4 regions of the Kribbella aluminosa genome follow, and region 1 is predicted to be linked to each of the others. Evidence: riboswitches for the same ligand, from Rfam matches in the RefSeq annotation. Region 1 holds a riboswitch; each other region holds the start of a gene.

Region 1 (3,197 bases):
GGTCGCCGAGGTCGGCGCGAATGTGAGCGACGACCAGATCTACCGGCTCACGTACGACGGCTCGATCGCCGACGTCCAGGGGTACGCCGTGATGGGCGGCCCGGCCGACACGGTCGCGGAGTACATCGGCGAGCATTTCCAGGAGGGCATCTCGCTGGCCGGTGCGCTCCGGCTCGCGGTCGACGCCCTCGGCCACGACGGCACCGAGGTCCGGCAGCTGACCCCGGACCAGCTCGAGGTCGCGGTCCTGGACCGGACCCGGTCACAGGTGCGCAAGTTCAAGCGAATCTCCGAGCAGACGCTCGAACGCATTCTGTCGGAGTCCCACCCGGCAACCGACGACGAGGGCTCCGACGGCGGAGGCTCCGACGACGAGGGCTCCGACGGCGGAGGCTCCGACGACGAGGGCTCCGACGGCGGAGGCTCCGACGACGCGGGCTCTGGCGGCGGGAGCGGCGCGGACGGCGCGGCCACGGCCGGGGAGTCTTCGGCGAAGACCGAGGACGCCGGGTCCACCGAGACTCCGGTTGCTCCGCCTTCCGACGATGGCGACGTACCGGTCGCCCCGCCAGAAGACCCCGACGGCAACCGTCCGCTGTGACGGACCGGATCGAGGACTCAGCTGCCACCGAAAACGTGGCGGCTGAGTCGTCTGTGGGGTCGTCCGCGGGGTCGTCCGCATCGAGCGCGGCGCAGGCTGGGGGCGCGGCGTCCAGCCGCGCGTCGGGGGTGGCGTCGATCGACCCGGCGTCCGGTCGCGCGTCGGCGGCGGTGCCGGCGGATCCGGCGCCGTGGGAGTTGTTGGGGGAGGAGCTGGGGTTCGAGCGGTTCCTGTCCGTCCGGCTGCGGCGGTACCGGATGCCCGACGGGCGCGAGGTCGAGTGGGACGTGTTCGGCCGCGAGGCCGGGATCAACGCCGGCGTGACGGTGCTGCCGTTGACGCCGGAGGGGCGGATCGTGACGATCCGGATGTTCCGGGCCGGACCGGACAGCGTGGTCACGAACCTTCCCGGCGGTCTCGTCGAGCCTGGCGAGGACGTCGCCGTGGCGGGCGCGCGGGAGCTCGAGGAAGAGACCGGCTACACCTGCGAGACACTCGACGTGGTCGGCTGGCAGTGGTCCGGCGCGTCCTCGACGTTCCGCAAGTACGTCGCAATTGCCCGCGGCTGCCGCCCCGACGGCAAGCAGCAGCTGGACGAGGCCGAGGACTGCGTACCGGTCGAGCTGACCGTCGACGCCTTCCGCGCGGAGCTCCGCAACCCCGGCGCGATGACCGGCATCGACGCCGCCTACCTGGCCCTGGACCACGCCGGCCTCCTCTGACGATCGGGTTGCCCCCTCACGTGGAGGGTTGCCCCCTCACGTGGAGGGTTGCCCCCTCACGTGGAGGGTTGCCCCCTCACGTGGAGGGTTGCCCCCTCACGTGGAGGGTTGCCCCCTCACGTGGAGGGTTGCCCATTCACGTGGAGGGTTGCCCAGTGAAAATCTGAATGGGCAACCCTCCAGCTGAGTGGGTATGTGCGCGGGGCGCGCGGCGGCGGGCTGGCGAACCCTCGCCGTTCGACGAGCGGGCCGCCCTCGGCAGCAACTCGGCGGACGTGCGGTCCCTGCCTGCGCCGAGGTCCTCCGCCGCGCGCAGGGCTGCGGTTGACGGAAGGGCTTGCCGGGACGGGATCACGAAGCCTCCACTGGCCCGCCGGATACGGTCCAGCAACGCGCCGTGCCCATGGGTGGAGACAGGAAACCGTGCGAGGAGACCTGCAATGCCAGGTCCGCAGGCACCGTTCCTTGTGTCCGGTCCCGACCGCCGACCCCCGACCGCAGACCCCCGACCCCCGATCGCCGACCCCCGACCGGCTGTGGCGGAGGCCCTCGGAGTCGGGCTGTCGCGGGACCTCTGACGGGATATCCTGGAGCCGGACCGCGACTGGCGTTGAGGTGGACGAACCACCGGGGAACGGTCTGCCATCCGGCTTCGCCGCGCGCCTGGGCACCTTCGAACTCTGAGGAGTGCGCGCATGAGTGCTGAGCTGATGATCGGTACCGACCTCGCCGCCGGCATGGTGGCCACGGCGGCGGAGCGGGCGAGTGCCCTGCAGGAGAAGTACGGCGTGCAGCCGTGTCTGGCGACCGTGCTGGTGGGTGACGACCCGGCGTCGGCGACGTACGTGCGGATGAAGCAGAACCGGTCGAAGAAGGCCGGCATCGCGTCCCGGAGCGTCGTCCTGCCGGCCTCGACGACCACGGAAGAGCTGGTCGCGGAGATCACGAAGCTGTCCGAGGACCCGTCGGTACACGGGATCCTGCTGCAGCACCCGGTGCCGGCGCAGATCGACGAGCGGGCCGCGTTCGAGGCGATCGACCCGGCCAAGGACGTGGACGGCGTCACGATGCGGTCGTTCGCGGCGACGGCGTTCGACAGCCCCGGATTCCGCTCGGCCACGCCCGGTGGGATCCTGCGGTTGCTGGCGGCGTACGACGTACCGCTGGAGGGTGCGCATGCGGTGGTGATCGGCCGCAGCCCGATCCTCGGGAAGCCGGCCGGCATGTTGCTGCTGGCATCGAACGCGACCGTCACCTACGCGCACTCCCGGACCCGGGATCTCAAGGATCTGGTGCGGACCGCCGACGTGGTGATCGCCGCGGTCGGCAAGCCGAACTTCGTTCGCGGCGACTGGCTGAAGCCGGGCGCGGTGGTCGTCGACGCCGGGTACAACGAGGGCAACGTCGGCGACGTGCACTTCGCCGAGGCGGTCGAGGTCGCACGGCTGATCACGCCGGTCCCGGGCGGTGTCGGCCCGATGACGCTCGCGCTGCTGCTGGAGCAGACTGTCGACGCCGCTGAGACGGCTGTCCACTCTCTGACTGCTCTGAACTAGGGTTGGGGGAGACGAACTAGGAGGAGAGACGTGGCGGTACGCGCGATCCGGGGCGCCACCCAGCTGGACGTGGACGAGCGCGAGCACCTGCTCGAGCGGTCCGCGGAGCTGGTGAAGGCGGTCCTGGAGGCGAACGATCTGGAGAACGAGGATCTGATCAGCATCCTGTTCACCGTCACGTCGGACCTCCGATCGGAGTTTCCGGCGGTCGCCGGCCGGCAGATCGGGCTGACCGACGTACCGCTGATGTGCATGCAGGAGATCCCGGTGCCGCACGCACTGCCGCGCGTCGTCCGGCTGATGCTGCACACCGAGACG
Region 2 (3,197 bases), 1.1 Mb from region 1:
GTAGGCGCGCGGAAGCGGTGCGGCCAGGACGCCTGCTTTCGTTGCACCGTTGACGGTGACGCTCACTGCGGGCGTTGACGTCGACGCTCCCGTAACGGTGACGGTGACCCCGAATCCGGTCGACTGCCTCGTGGCGGTGATACCGGTCGCCCATTGCGTGACGCCGTTGCGGTAGAGCATGACCTCGCCGGTTCGCCGTACGGTCAGGCCGATCTCGATGTCGGAGGCGGTGACGTAGCCGGTCGACGTACTGGTGCTGGACAGCATCACCGAGGACCAGTCGGTGTCGGGGCCGGCCGAGTTCGCGTTCGGGTCGACGGTGGCGGAGACGGTGTACGAGTCGGTTGCGTCGGCGGCCGCCGGTGCGTCGAGGCGGACGGCGGAGTTGCCGATCCAGAAGGACAGGCGGCCCGGGTACGAGTTGTTGTTGACCTGCGAGTAGTAGCTGGGCGGCGTACCAGCTGGAGAGGTCCAGTTCCCGTGCACCCGGGTCAGCGTGACGCCCTTGCCAGGACCTGATTGGCGCGTGCCCAGGGAGTCGTTCATGCCGTACGTCGGGGATGCGTCGCGGGCGCCGTCGAACGAGTCGAGCAGGCCGGGTGGTGCGACAGCGTTGGCCGGTACGACAGGTGCCAGGCCGGTGAACAGCAGTACCGCCGCGACGGCGTGTGCGAGCTTCATCGAGTTCCTCCCGGGTCCAGGGCGGCAGAAGGGGTGGTGTCGAGCTCGTCGGAGATGCATCATTGGAGCGCTCCAATTGCGAGGAACCTACGCCCGGACTCGCGTACACGTCAACGGCCCGCGATGGCCGGAACCGGAGGACCTGTGAACCAGACACCCACCGACGCCCACCCCCAGCCGGAGACGGCGCTGTTCGACGCTGTGGCGACCGAGCCGCTGCCCGCGGAGCTGGTGGCAGAACTGGCGTCCTTGGCCCGGTGGATGGGCGACGGGAACAGGGAGCTCGCGGTACTCGGTGAGGGAAACGTATCCGCCCGGACCGGCGCGCACCGGATGCTGGTCAAGGCCAGTGGCACGTCGCTCGAGCACGCGACCTTCGTGGAGGTCCGCCTGCAGCCGCTGCTCGAACTGCTCGACGCACCGGACGCCGACGACACCGACGTCCAGCGCGCACTCCTCGACAGCCGGCTCGACCCCACGGCACCACAGCCGTCGGTCGAGTCCCTCCTGCATGCCGCAGCGCTCACCCACGGCGCGAACGTGGTCGCCCACTGCCACCCGCAGTCGGTCAACGCGATCGGCTGCTCCGACCGGGCCCAGGCACTCGTCGGCGGGGCCCTGTTCCCGGACCAGATCGTCGTCCTCGGACGCGAGCAGATCCTCCTGCCGTACGTCGATCCCGGGCTGGAGCTCGGCCGCCGGGCACGAACCGCGATCCTGGAGTTCCTCGACCGGCGAGACGAGCGCCCACGTGTGATCTACCTCGGCAACCACGGGATGGTCGCGCTGGCCGAGTCCTGCGGCGAAGCACGGCGGATCACCCAGATGGCCGACAAGACCGCCCGGATCCTGCGCGACTGCCTCGCGGTCGGGTCGCCGCGCTACCTGCCGGACCACCTGGCCGACCGGATCCACACCCGCCCCGACGAAGCACTCCGCCGGCAGGCACTGGCCGCCGCGCCGTACCCCGATGCCGACCAGGCCCAGGTCGTACCCGACCGCCAGGACGCCACAAAACCCGGCGCGATTCGTCGAGACGTGGGTAGGCTGTCCGATGGGCCGTGACTGGCGTCTGGATGGATCACCGTCGTGGAGCGGCCCCGTCATCTGACGTCGTGCCGCGCGCCTGGGCCTCTGGGAACTCTCTGGGAGGCACGACGTGATGCATGAATTCACTGCTCCGGCATTGTGGGCCGAAAGGCCCCGGCTGGTCGGGATTGTCAACGTCGCCGCTGACTCGTTCTCCGACGGCGGCAGGTTTCTGGCGACCGAAGACGCCTTGGCGCAGGCCTGGCGACTGCTGGACGCGGGCGCCGACATCATCGAACTCGGCGCTGCGGCCAGCCATCCAGGCGCCGAGCGAGTAAGCGTCGAAGAGGAAAAACGCCGGCTGGCCGACGTCCTGGACGAACTGGTGGCCGCCCGCGTACCTGTGTCGGTCGACTCGTTCACACCTCAGACACAGCTGTTCGCTGCCGCTCACGGTGCCACCTATCTCAACGACATCCAAGGGTTCCCCGACCCGGAACAGTACGCCGAGCTGCCCGACAGTGGCTGTTCGCACATCGTCGTGCACTCGGTCCAGCGCCGCGGTCCAGCTACCAAAGTGCGGATCGATGCGCCAACAGTGCGACAGGGGCTTGAACAGTTCTTCCGCGATCGCCTCGCAGCTCTTCAGGCCGCCGGCATCAACCGCGAGCGCTTGGTCGTAGATCCCGGACTCGGATACTTCCTCAGTAGTGCCCCGGAGCCGTCGGTCATGGTCCTGGGAGGGCTTGACGAGATAAGGGCCAGGTTCGGTCTCACCGTCGAGGAAGTCGTTTCTTCGCGCTCTCACAGGCAGAGACCTCGTCGACATCGGGCCGGCCACCCTCGCAGCAGAGTTGTACGCGGCCGGTCAAGGCGCGGACTTCATCCGCACCCACGACGTTGCTGCGATTTCGGACGCGCTCACGATCTTTACGGCGCTGGCCAAGGAACGGTAATCGCCGAGAGCGCGCAGCTGGTCGGAAGAAAGCCGTGGGCTGCGAGGTTGACCCCCGTATGACCACATCTGTCGACCGCGCCATCGCGGCGCTCCGTGCCAACCACGACACCCTCGCCGCACTGGTGCCGACCTTGTCCGAGGAACAACTGAGGAGCCGCAGCGGGGCGAAGGACTGGACCGTGGCGCAGGTGCTCTCGCACCTCGGAAGCGGTGCCGAGATCAGTCGGCAACCGATCGCGACCACCGCCGGCGAGCAGGTCGAGGCTGAGGACAACCAGTCGATCTGGGACCGGTGGAACGCCTCGTCCCCGGCCGACCAAGCGGCCGGGTTCCTCAAACACGACGCGGAGTACCTCGACACGGTCGAAGGGCTCAGCGCCGAGCAGCGCGATCGCCAGATCGACCTGCGTATCATGCCGGAACCGGTGCCGCTGATCGTCGCGCTCGCCCTGCGGCTCAACGAGGTCGCCAACCACGCCTGGGACGTGCGCGTCGGAATCAACCCGTCGGCGACTGTGGATTCGGACTC
Region 3 (3,197 bases), 1.6 Mb from region 1:
GGCCAGTTCCTTCAGCTCGGCGCTGGCCTGCGCGCGGATGACACCGCCGCCGACGTACAGCACCGGCTTCTCGGCGGCGACGATCAGGCGGGCCGCCTCACGCACCTGCTTCGGGTGCGGGCGGGTCACCGGCCGGTAGCCGGGCAGCGCGAGCTCGGTCGGCCACTGGAAGTCGACGCCGGTTTTCTGCATCGCGTCCTTCGTGACGTCCACCAGCACCGGACCGGGCCGGCCGGTGGAGGCGATGTGGAACGCCTCGGCGATCGTGGTCGCGATGTCGTTCGGGTCGGTCACCAGGAAGTTGTGCTTGGTGATCGGCATCGTGATGCCGCGGATGTCCGCCTCCTGGAAGGCGTCCGTACCGATCGCGGCGCCCGCCACCTGACCGGTGATCGCCACCAGCGGCACCGAGTCCATGTAGGCGTCGGCGATCGGCGTCACCAGGTTGGTCGCGCCCGGTCCGGAGGTCGCCATGCAGACGCCGACCTTGCCGGACGCCGCGGCGTACCCCTGGGCGGCGTGACCGGCGCCCTGCTCGTGACGTACCAGGATGTGGCGGATCTGGGTCGAGTCGAGCATCGGGTCGTACGCCGGGAGGATCGCGCCACCCGGGATGCCGAAGACGGTGTCCACTCCGGCATGTTCCAGTGCGCGGATCAGAGCCTGTGCCCCGGTCAGCTGCTCACTCATGAGTGCCTTCCCTCAGTCCTGTCACGATGGTTGTACTTTTCGCGACCGATCCATCCTCGCTTGTGGCCGTCACCTTGGCGACTCCGGGTCTCGGATAGTCGTACAGGCAACAAAAAACCCCTTCCGCCGGGTTGGCTGAAAGGGGCGCGTCGACTCGGTGGTCGCGTCAGTCGGCGCGCCGCACAAGTACGAGGAGAATCGATCGCATGTAGGCATTATTCGCCGAAACCTGCCGACCTGGTCAAGTTCAGCCACCCAGCGTCTCAATTTCTGAGACGACCGTCTTACAAGCAGGGCCCTCGCACCACCTAGTCTTTCAGGGTGACTGGCGACCCGTACGGCGACGAACAACTGGTACAGCTCTACGACCTGGACAACCCGGCCGGTGAGGACCACGAGTACTACCGCGCCTTGGCCGAGCGCACTGCGAAGGTCCTGGACTTCGGCTGCGGTACCGGCCTGCTCACGCGGTCGCTCGTCGCGTCCGGGCGGGAGGTGATCGGTATCGACCCCAGCCCCACGATGCTCGGGTACGCGCGCCGGCAGCCCGGCGCCGACGCGGTCACCTGGATCGACGGCGACCACCGCGTCGTACAGCCGACGGGCGATGTGGATCTCGTCGTCAGCAGCGGCAACACGATGATGCACGTCGCGGAGCACGCGGACACGGTCGCCGCGGTGGCCGCCGCGCTGCGGCCCGGCGGCGTGTTCGCGTTCGAGTCGCGGAACCCCGCCGTACGGGCGTGGGAGCAGTGGACGAGCGAGGCGACGTACGGCGAACGTGACACCGTGGCCGGGCACCTGAAGGAGTGGCTCGAGCTGATCGAGATCGCGGACCGGCGGGTGGTGTTCGACGCGCACAACGTGTTCGAGGACGGGCACGACGCGGTCTACCGGAACGTCCTGTACTTCCGGTCGGTCGAGGAGATCACCGCCGACCTGCGCGCGGCGGGCTTCTCCGACGTGGTCGTCGACGGCGGCTGGCACGGCGAACCGCTGGCCGCGAAGTCACGGCTGCTCGTGGTGCGGGCGACGAAGTAGGGCCAGACACGCCCTAAGCTGGCCATACCGCGACTGGCGAGGGTGGATCACCACCAGGGAGCTTCCGAGCAAAGGCGTCGTCCGCCTGGGCGCCTTCGAGCAACTCGGAGGTCCCGATGCGTCTGCGGTACGGCATGAATCCTCATCAGGCGGCCACGCTCGGCAACGCGCCGTTCACGGTGCTCGCCGGTGCGCCGTCGTACATCAACATCCTGGACGCGCTGACCGGTTGGCAGCTGGTCCGGGAGGCCGCGGAGCGGTTCGGCGTACCGGCCGCAGCGTCGTACAAGCACGTCTCACCCGCGGGTGCCGCGCTCGGCCGGACGGCGGCGGAGGCGTACCTGCGGGCGCGGGACGCGGATCCGAAGTCGTCGTACGGCGACTTCGTGGCGGTGTCGCGGCCGGTGGACCTGGAGCTGGCCGCGGTACTGAAGCGGGTGGTGTCGGACGGGATCATCGCGCCCGGGTACGACGACGGCGTACTGGAGATCCTGGCGGCGAAGAAGCGCGGGACGTATCTGGTGCTCGGGATGGACCCGTCGTACGAGCCGCCGGCCGACGAGGTCCGCGAGGTGTACGGCGTACGGCTGACGCAGGAGCGGGACGCCGCGCCACTCCCCCACGATCTGCCGGACGACGCGGTGCTCGGGATGATCGTCGCGCGCTACACGCAGTCGAACACCGTTGTGCTCGTGAAGGACGGGATGACGATCGGCGTCGGCGCCGGGCAGCAGTCGCGCGTCGACTGCACGCGCCTGGCCGGCGAGAAGGCGGCGCTCTGGTCGGCTGAACCCCTCACCGGGGTGACGATGGTCTCGGACGGTGCGCTTCCGTTCGCCGACAACGTCGAAGTCGCCCACCGGTACGGCGTCACCCACATCGTCGAGCCCGGCGGCTCGATCCGCTCCGACGAGATCGCCGCCGCCTGCGCCGCGCTCGGAATCACCTGGTCGGCCACGGGGCTGCGACTCTTCAGACACTGAGCAGGTAGGTGCCCTCAGCAACAGCCTTGCGGACCTCGGCGGCCGTCTCGGCCGCGTCGAGCCCGGAGGTGTCGATCGCGTGCCGTTCGAGTTCGGCGAGGTCCGCGAAGGCCGCGTGCAGCCCGGTGAGTGCGTCGGCGTCGGTCAGCTCGACTCCGCCGCGCGCCAGCCCGCGCTCCAGCGTCGTCGCGAGATCCGGCCGCAGGACGACGTACGACATCCGCCACTGTCCCTCGGCGGCGGCAGCCCGGTACGCGGGCAGGAACCACGGTCCGATGATGCCGTCCACCACGACGTCGTACCCACCGTCGGCGAACACCGCGACCGCTGCGACGATCGCGTCCACCACCACGGCGTTCTGCCGCTGCGATTCCGGCAGGTACGGCGGGACGAAGCCGGTCCGGATCGCGCGGAAGAACTCGTCGGTCGTCACCTGCACCGTCGGCCTGGCCGCGTCGGTGGCGACCAGCCCGGCCACCGTCG
Region 4 (3,197 bases), 550 kb from region 1:
GCGCCGTGGACCAGCGACCGACCGTCGCCGCACCTCACCCGGGCGGCCGGCTTCTACGTCTGGTCGCAGGTCGAGCCCGGCCACGGTTGCCCGATCTCGATGACGTACGCCGCGGTTCCGGCGCTCAAGGCGGACGAGCGGCTCGCGAAGGAGTGGATCCCGCAGCTCGCGTCGACGCAGTACGACGTACGCCGGTTGCCGGTCGCGGCGAAGAACGGTGCCCTCGCCGGGATGGGGATGACCGAGAAGCAGGGCGGGTCGGACGTCCGGGCGAACCTGACGACCGCGACCCCCGTCGGGGATGACGGTGAGTACCAGCTCAACGGGCACAAGTGGTTCTGCTCGGCGCCGCAGGCGGACGTGTTCCTGGTACTGGCGCAGGCCCCGGACGGTTTGAGCTGCTTCGTCGTACCGCGAGTGCTTGCCGACGGCAACCGGAACCCGTTCGCGCTGCAGCGGCTGAAGGACAAGCTCGGGAACCGCTCGAACGCGTCCAGCGAGGTCGAGTTCCACGGGACGATCGGGTACCGGCTCGGGGACGAGGGCGCCGGCGTACGGACGATCATCGAGATGGTCGCGGCGACCCGGTTGGACTGCGTCCTCGGCTCCGCGGCACTCCAACGGCGGGCGCTGGTCGAGGCGATCTGGCACACCCGGCACCGCTCGGCGTTCGGCGGTCTGCTCGCCGACAAGCCCGCGATGCAGAACGTGCTCGCCGACCTCGCCCTCGAAAGCGAGGCGGCGACCGCGCTGGGGATGCGACTGGCCGCCGCGGTGGATTCCTCGGACCCGAAGGAGGCAGCCTTCCGCCGGATCGGGCTGCCGCTCGCGAAGTTCTGGGTGTGTAAGCGGACGCCGTTCATGGTCGCGGAGGCGCTCGAGTGCCTCGGCGGCAACGGGTACGTCGAGGAGTCCGGGCTGCCACTGCTCTACCGGGAGTCGCCGCTGAACTCGATCTGGGAAGGGTCCGGCAACGTCAACGCGCTCGACGTACTGCGCGCGCTGAGGCGGCCCGAGTCGCTCGAGGCCTGGCTGCTCGAGGTTGGCGCGGTCCAAGGGGCCGACGATCGGCTCGACGCCGCCGTGCACGACGTACTGCAAGCGCTTGCTGATGTCGCTGACGCCGAAGCCGGAGCACGTCGACTGGCCGCGCGGATGGCGTTGTGCCTGCAGGCGTCACTGCTGATCCGGCACTCGACACCGGCAGTCGCGGACGCCTTCGTCGCGTCCCGGCTGGCGAACGACTGGGGCGGTGTGTTCGGGACCCTTCCACAGAAGACACAGTCGCGGACGACACCGTTCCAGGAGATCGTCGAACGCACGATAGGGTGAGCGGGTCGCGACTGGCGCGCTGAGGTGGAGAACCACCGGGGAGCGAAAACCGTCGGCACCGTGCGCCTGGGTGCCTTCGACCCACTGCAACCGCAGGAGAGACAACGATGCCTGAATCCTCCGACACCGCCGCACCCTTCGACGCCGCCGCCGCGTCGGCCGCGTACAACAACGCGCTGCAGGTGATCGCCGCGGTCGAGCCGACCATCGCCGGCGCGATCCGGTCCGAGCTGGCCGACCAGCGGTCCTCGCTGAAGCTGATCGCCAGCGAGAACTACGCCTCCCCCGCCACGCTGCTCACGATGGGCAACTGGCTGTCGGACAAGTACGCCGAGGGCACCGTCGGGCACCGCTTCTACGCCGGCTGCCAGAACGTCGACACCGTCGAGCGGACCGCCGCCGACCACGCGGAGGCCCTGTTCGGCGCCCCGCACGCGTACGTCCAGCCGCACTCCGGCATCGACGCGAACCTGGTCGCGTTCTGGGCGATCCTGGCCCAGCGGATCGAGTCCCCGGCGCTGGCCGAGGCGGGCGCGAAGCACGTCAACGACCTGTCCGACGAGGACTGGACCAAGCTCCGCAAGGCGCTCGGCGACCAGAAGATGCTCGGCATGTCGCTGGACGCCGGCGGCCACCTGACGCACGGTTTCCGGCCGAACATCTCCGGCAAGATGTTCAACCAGCACTCCTACGGGACGAACCCGGAGACCGGCCTGCTCGACTACGACGAGGTCGCCCGGGCCGCGCGCGAGTTCAAGCCGCTGATCCTGATCGCCGGCTACTCGGCGTATCCGCGCAAGGTGGACTTCGCCAAGATGCGCGAGATCGCCGACGAGGTCGGCGCGACGCTGATGGTCGACATGGCGCACTTCGCCGGCCTGGTCGCGGGCAAGGTGTTCACCGGCGACTTCGACCCGGTGCCGCACGCGCACGTCACCACCACGACCACGCACAAGTCGCTGCGCGGCCCGCGCGGCGGCATGGTGCTCTGCCAGCCGGAGTACGCCGAGTCCGTCGACCGCGGCTGCCCGATGGTGCTCGGCGGTCCGCTCAGCCAGACGATGGCCGCGAAGGCGGTCGCGCTCGCCGAGGCGCGGCAGCCGTCGTTCCAGCAGTACGCGCAGGCCGTCGCGGACAACGCCGTCACGCTCGCCGAGGGCCTGATGAAGCGCGGCGTCAAGCTCGTCACGGACGGAACCGAGAACCACCTCGCCCTGCTCGACGTGTCGGCGTACGGCATCACCGGCCGGCAGGCCGAGTCGGCGCTGCTCGACGCGGGCATCGTCACCAACCGGAACGCCGTACCGCGGGACCCGAACGGCGCCTGGTACACCTCCGGTGTCCGGATCGGTACGCCGGCCCTCACCACCCGCGGGTTCGGCGCCGACGAGTTCGACCGGGTCGCGGAGCTGATCGTCGACGTACTGTCCGCGACGACGCCGACGACCACCTCCGCCGGCGCTCCGTCCAAGGCGAAGTACGTGCTGGCCGACGGCGTCGCCGACAAGACCCGCGCCGCCGCCGCCGAGATCCTCGACAAGCACCCGCTGTACCCGGGCCTCGAGCTCACCTGACCCATCGACAGCGCCCGCTCCCCTCGGAGCGGGCGCTGTTGCTTGTCGTCAGGCGTCCTGCTGGACGCCCGTCAGCGCATCCGGGGAGGCCTTCGCGGCCCGCTTCGGCATCAGCGTCGCGGCGAGGATCGCGCCGGCGACGGCGATGCCGCCGGAAACCCACATCGTGGTGTTGAGGCTGGTGAGGAACGCCTCCCGCACACTGCTCGCCAGCTCCGCCGATCCCGTCTTCGCCGCCACCGCGAGACCACCTGCAAGACTCCGCTGCGCCGCGTCCGCCACCTGCGTAGG

What was found. Region 1 has a riboswitch for ZMP and ZTP ahead of JOF29_RS18420 (bifunctional 5,10-methylenetetrahydrofolate dehydrogenase/5,10-methenyltetrahydrofolate cyclohydrolase). Riboswitches for the same ligand answer to the same signal wherever they lie in the genome.
Region 2: linked by a shared signal. The riboswitch ahead of folP (dihydropteroate synthase) and the one ahead of JOF29_RS18420 (bifunctional 5,10-methylenetetrahydrofolate dehydrogenase/5,10-methenyltetrahydrofolate cyclohydrolase) in region 1 are both predicted to bind ZMP and ZTP.
Region 3: linked by a shared signal. The riboswitch ahead of JOF29_RS10870 (5-aminoimidazole-4-carboxamide ribonucleotide transformylase) and the one ahead of JOF29_RS18420 (bifunctional 5,10-methylenetetrahydrofolate dehydrogenase/5,10-methenyltetrahydrofolate cyclohydrolase) in region 1 are both predicted to bind ZMP and ZTP.
Region 4: linked by a shared signal. The riboswitch ahead of JOF29_RS21190 (glycine hydroxymethyltransferase) and the one ahead of JOF29_RS18420 (bifunctional 5,10-methylenetetrahydrofolate dehydrogenase/5,10-methenyltetrahydrofolate cyclohydrolase) in region 1 are both predicted to bind ZMP and ZTP.

What each region holds. Positions count from the first base shown of each region.
Region 1 covers NZ_JAGINT010000001.1:3,854,428-3,857,624, forward strand. Annotated here, with positions in the region: gene prcA (proteasome subunit alpha) at 1-601, shown strand, start outside; gene JOF29_RS45385 (NUDIX hydrolase) at 598-1,323, shown strand; ZMP/ZTP riboswitch at 1,914-1,999, shown strand; gene JOF29_RS18420 (bifunctional 5,10-methylenetetrahydrofolate dehydrogenase/5,10-methenyltetrahydrofolate cyclohydrolase) at 2,019-2,879, shown strand; gene aroH (chorismate mutase) at 2,910-3,197, shown strand, end outside.
Region 2 covers NZ_JAGINT010000001.1:2,733,773-2,736,969, reverse strand. Annotated here, with positions in the region: gene JOF29_RS13290 (hypothetical protein) at 1-681, opposite strand, end outside; gene JOF29_RS13285 (class II aldolase/adducin family protein) at 826-1,746, shown strand; ZMP/ZTP riboswitch at 1,733-1,820, shown strand; partial or broken gene folP (dihydropteroate synthase) at 1,844-2,666, shown strand; gene JOF29_RS13275 (maleylpyruvate isomerase family mycothiol-dependent enzyme) at 2,725-3,197, shown strand, end outside.
Region 3 covers NZ_JAGINT010000001.1:2,237,511-2,240,707, reverse strand. Annotated here, with positions in the region: gene JOF29_RS10880 (acetolactate synthase large subunit) at 1-690, opposite strand, end outside; gene JOF29_RS10875 (class I SAM-dependent methyltransferase) at 1,012-1,731, shown strand; ZMP/ZTP riboswitch at 1,751-1,829, shown strand; gene JOF29_RS10870 (5-aminoimidazole-4-carboxamide ribonucleotide transformylase) at 1,848-2,714, shown strand; gene JOF29_RS10865 (phosphotransferase-like protein) at 2,704-3,197, opposite strand, start outside.
Region 4 covers NZ_JAGINT010000001.1:4,404,157-4,407,353, forward strand. Annotated here, with positions in the region: gene JOF29_RS21185 (acyl-CoA dehydrogenase family protein) at 1-1,332, shown strand, start outside; ZMP/ZTP riboswitch at 1,332-1,411, shown strand; gene JOF29_RS21190 (glycine hydroxymethyltransferase) at 1,440-2,906, shown strand; gene JOF29_RS21195 (DHA2 family efflux MFS transporter permease subunit) at 2,955-3,197, opposite strand, start outside.